One region of the Catellatospora sp. TT07R-123 genome, then DNA from elsewhere that is predicted to be linked to it. Evidence: riboswitches for the same ligand, from Rfam matches in the RefSeq annotation. Region 1 holds a riboswitch; the other holds the start of a gene.

Region 1 (2,384 bases):
CCCACCCGATCCCGGCCGCGACCACGATCGCGGTGACGAAGGTGGCCGGGGCGAACCGGAACGCGAAGCGGCGCCCGAACACCCCGGCCTGCATGGAGATGAGCTTCAGGTCGACCATCGGGCCGACGACCAGGAACGCCAGCCGGGCGGTGAGCGAGAACTGGCTCAGCGAGGCGGCGACGAACGCGTCAGCCTCGGAGCAGATCGACAGCAGCACGGCCAGGCCCGCCAGCGCGATCACCGCGAGCACCGGCCGGTCGGCGACGCGTTGCAGCACCGACTCGGGTACGAGGACGTTGATGGTGGCGGCGGCCATCGCGCCGAGCACCAGGAACCCGCCGGCGTGCACGATGTCGTGGCGGCAGGCGGCCCAGAAGGCGCGCCAGCGCGACAGGTCGTCCAGTTCGGGCCGGTGCGGCAGCCGGATCCACTCGGCCTTGCCCAGGCGCAGCCACAGCCAGCCCATCAGCATCGCGACGACGATGCTGGCCACGCCCCGGGCGACGACCATCTCGGGATCGTTCGGGAACGCGACCGCGGTCGCGGTCAGCACGATCGGGTTGATCGCGGGCGCGGCGAGCAGGAACGCCAGCGCGGCGGCCGGGGTGACGCCGCGGCGGATCAGCGACCCGGCGATCGGCACCGAGCCGCACTCGCAGCCGGGCAGGATCACCCCGGCGCAGCTGGCGACCGGCACGGCCAGGGCGGGATGCTTGGGCAGCGCCTTCGCCCAGAACGAGCGGGGCACGAAGACCGCGATCACCGCCGACAGCACGACGCCGAACACCAGGAACGGCGTGGCCTGCACCATCACCGAGACGAACACGGTGGTCCAGGTCTGCATGCGCGGCGTCGACAGCACCGACGCCAGCGGGGCCCGGAAGATCAGCAGTGCGATCAGCACCGCGGCGAGCACTTCGACGGAGCCGAGGCGGCGCCGTTTCGGTGCGGCCGTCCCGGGGGTATGACTGTCAGTGCCGCGCACCTGATCGACAGCGGTCACGGGGGTCCTCACCTCGACGGGATGTGCCGACCGGCACAGGTTACCTGCCGCGGGTTCGGTGCTAGCCTGTCCGACACAAGCACCGCGTATACAGCGGGTACACAGTTTGAAAACGACAGGGGAGCGCACAGCGCTGAGAGTGCGGCAGCAGGCCGCAGACCCTCGAACCTGATCTGGGTAATGCCAGCGCAGGGAGTTCGGTCAACACCTCACCGCCACGCCGGTCCGCCCGCCATACTCGTAAACGGGGCATAGCGGGCGTACGGCGTGCGCCTTCTCCTCGTTCGTCCCCTCACGAACAAGGAGCCACATCCGATGCACAGCTTCCGTTGGCGGACCGTCGACATCGTCGTCGCGTCCGTGCTCGCCGCCGCCTTCGGCGTCATCTTCTGGGCCTGGGGCCTGCTCTGGAACGGCCCCGCTTCCGCCGTCTTCAGCGGCTTCTTCCCGCCCGCCTCGGCCGCCATCTACGGCGTATGGCTGATGCCCGCCGTCCTCGCCCCGCTGATCATCCGCAAGCCGGGTGCGGCGGTCTACACCGAGCTCGTCGCCGCCTCGATCTCCGCGCTGCTCGGCACCACCTGGGGCTTCTCCGTGCTGTGGTACGGCCTGGCCGAGGGCCTGGCCGGCGAGCTCGGCTTCGCCGCGTTCCGCTGGCGCCGCTGGGAGCTGCCGCAGGCCCTGATCGCGGCCCTGCTCTCCGGGGCCACCGCCGCCGTACTCGACCTGACCGTCTACTACGCCGACTGGAGCTTCGACTACAAGGTCAGCTACTTCGCCATCGTGGTGGCCAGCACGCTCGTCGTCGCCGGGCTCGGCGGCATGCTGCTGACCAAGGCCCTGGCCCGCACCGGGGTGCTCGACCGGTTCCCGTCGGGCCGCGTCCGCGACCTGGTCTGACGGTGATCCGGCTCAACGGGTACGGCTGGCGCCACGCCGGACGCCGAGCCTGGGCGGTGCGCGGGCTCGACCTGCGCATCGCCCCCGGCGAGCGGGTGCTGCTGCTCGGCCCGTCCGGGGCGGGCAAGTCCACGCTGCTGCACGCCCTGGCCGGGCTGCTGCCCGACGACTCCGGCCAGGCCGAGGGCGAACTGCGCGTCGACGCGGGCGTCGGCATCGTGTTCCAGGACCCGCAGTCGCAGCTGGTCATGTCCCGCGCCGGGGACGAGGTCGCGTTCGGGCTGGAGAACCTCGGCTGGCCCGCCGAGCGCATCTGGCCCCGCGTCGACGAGGTTCTCGCGCAGGTCGGGTTCGGACCGGACCGGTCCCGGCCCACCGGCGCCCTGTCCGGCGGCGAGCAGCAGCGGCTGGTCCTGGCCGGGGCGCTGGCACCCCGGCCCGGCCTGCTGCTGCTCGACGAGCCGACCGCCAACCTCGACCC
Region 2 (2,384 bases), 870 kb from region 1:
GGCGGCCAGCACCCCGTGGCGGTAGTGCCCGGTCGCGACGAGCAACCGGGGCGACGCCCCGGCCGGCTCCAGCTCGCCGACGATCGGGCCGTTGTCCTCGGTGCCGGGGCGGTGGCCCGTCGACACCTCGACCAGCGCGTGCTCGCCGAGCTCCGGCACCAGGTCGGTGGCGGCGCGCAGCAGATCCCTGATGCCGCCGGCGGTGGCGTGCCCGTCGGCGCGCTCCTCGACCGTCGCCCCGACCAGGACCTCGCCGTCGGCGCGGGGAACGAGGTAGACGGCGCGGCCGTCGGCGTACCCCCGGATGACGTGGCGCAGCACCACCGGCCCGCGCAGGCGCACGATCGTGCCCTGCACCGGCCGGACCGGCAGCCCGGCCAGCTCGGCGCTGGCGCAGCCCGCGGCCAGCACCACGGTGTCGGCGGCGGTGTCCAGGTCGGCCAGCGACGCGACCGCCGCCCGGCGGACCGGGACCAGCGAGCGCAGCGCGGCGACGACCTTGCGGGGGTCGATCTGGTGGTCGGACTCGACGAGGACCCCGCGTGCCCGCGGGTGCAGCAGCGGCTCGCGTTCGCGCAGCTGGTCGCTGTCCAGCGTCACGACCGGGGTGCCCAGCTCCCGCTGGTGGGTCCACAGCCGCCGCAGCTGCGCCAGGTCGTCGGCGGTCAGCCCGACCTGGAGGGTCCCCTCGGTGCGGTGTCCCAGCTCGTGTCCCGACGCCGCGGCCAGCTCCCGCGCGTACGCGGGCCAGCGCCGGGCGGATTCGAGCAGCAGCTCGGTCAGCTCCTGCTCGCCGAAGTAGGACTCCCCGACCGGCGCCAGCATCCCGGCGGCCACATGGGACGCACCGCTGCCGGGATCGGGGTCGTAGACGGTGACCTCGTGGCCGCGGCGCGCGCACTCCCAGGCGATGGAGAGTCCGATGATGCCGCCGCCGACGACGGATACCCTGCGCGGAATCATCCGCTTCTCCTCCCTGCGCCGGCATTATCCGGATCAGGTTCGACGGTCGGGAGCGAATCAGCTCCCCTCTCAGCCCAGTTCACTGGGCTCCCGTGGGGTTTCATGCAGTGTGTTGCGTGTGTGTTACGTAGGCTACCCGTCAGTTTTCAGGCCAGCCGAGCGCAGCGTAACCCTGCCCGCACCGACTGGCAACCACGTGTTCGTATGGCATCCAAACTCGCCGATCATCCGATGCCGTTGTCACGGCAACGGCATAACCTGCGGCTCGGCTGTCGGCACCGCGCGACGGATCAGGTACGACAGACGCTCCATCTCCTGCCACAATCCGCGCACCGGCCGCTGTGGACACTCCCGGAACAGGGCGAGCACCTGCGCGAACGTCAACCCGAGCTCCTGCCGCACCACGCTGCGCACGCGGACGTCGACGCTGTCGGCCGGAGCCAGCACCAGCCCGAACCAGCCCTCCTGCGCCGCGATCGAGGCCCGGGCGGCCTCGTTCAGACAACGACCGAGCTCGACGGCGAACCGGCTGCCGCAGGCCGCGCAGTGAACCTCGGCACACCAGCGCAGATAGCCCTCATGGTGGTAGCCCGACAGGAACCACCGTGTCGGACGGTCACACCCCGGGCAGGGCCTGACCGCTCCCGCTGACAATTAGCGTCAGGCCGCGACGGCGGCGAGCAGGTCGGCGACTGCCTGCGCCGGGTCGGGGGCCTCGGAGACCGCGCCGATCACCGCGACGCCGTGGGCCCCGGCCGCGAGCAGGGCCGGCACGCGGGCGGCGGTCACGCCGCCGATCGCGATGATGGGGGTGCCGGCGCACTGCCGCACCACGGCCCGCAGCCCCTCCGGCCCGATCGCCACCGGCAGGTCGTCCTTGGTCACCGTGGCGAAGCAGGGGCCGACGCCGAGGTAGTCGGCCCCGTCGCCGACCGCGCGCAGCGCCGTCGCGGGCACCCGGGCGGTGGCGCCGAGGATCGCGTCCGGGCCGAGCAGCCGCCGCGCGGCCGCCACGGGCAGGTCGTCGGCGCCGACGTGGCCGCCGCGCGCGCCCGCCGCCAAGCCGACGTGCAGCCGGTCGTTGACCAGCACCGGAATCCCGTGCGGGCGGCACAGGGCGACGATCTGGCCCGCCAGGTCGTAGCAGTAGCGGTCGGTCCAGTCGTCGGCCGGCCGGAACTGGATCACCAGGTCCGGGGTGGCGACGCTGAGCGCCGCCCGCACGATCGCGACCGGATCACGTCCCGGCCTGCTGTCGGTCACCAGATGCAGCCGCCCCAACCCCATGGCGCACACGCTACCGCCAGACGGGGCGGGCGGGATCGTGCAGTTTCGGGGAAAGTGCGGCTACGACGCTCAAGATTCCAGCGCTTTCCCCGAAACTGCATGGACTCAGCGGACGTCCCAGACGGGTTCGGGGG

What was found. A riboswitch is a leader RNA that binds a small molecule or an ion and turns the genes downstream of it on or off. The one in region 1 is predicted to bind thiamine pyrophosphate.
Region 2: linked by a shared signal. The riboswitch ahead of thiO (glycine oxidase ThiO) and the one ahead of Cs7R123_RS13325 (ECF transporter S component) in region 1 are both predicted to bind thiamine pyrophosphate.

The regions. Positions count from the first base shown of each region.
Region 1 is NZ_BNEM01000001.1:3,123,162-3,125,545, forward strand. Features, by position in the region: gene Cs7R123_RS13320 (permease) at 1-985, opposite strand, end outside; TPP riboswitch at 1,111-1,216, shown strand; gene Cs7R123_RS13325 (ECF transporter S component) at 1,319-1,903, shown strand; gene Cs7R123_RS13330 (ABC transporter ATP-binding protein) at 1,900-2,384, shown strand, end outside.
Region 2 is NZ_BNEM01000001.1:3,997,573-3,999,956, forward strand. Features, by position in the region: gene thiO (glycine oxidase ThiO) at 1-963, opposite strand, end outside; TPP riboswitch at 957-1,067, opposite strand; gene Cs7R123_RS17120 (hypothetical protein) at 1,204-1,617, opposite strand; gene thiE (thiamine phosphate synthase) at 1,624-2,250, opposite strand; gene Cs7R123_RS17130 (ATP-binding cassette domain-containing protein) at 2,356-2,384, opposite strand, start outside.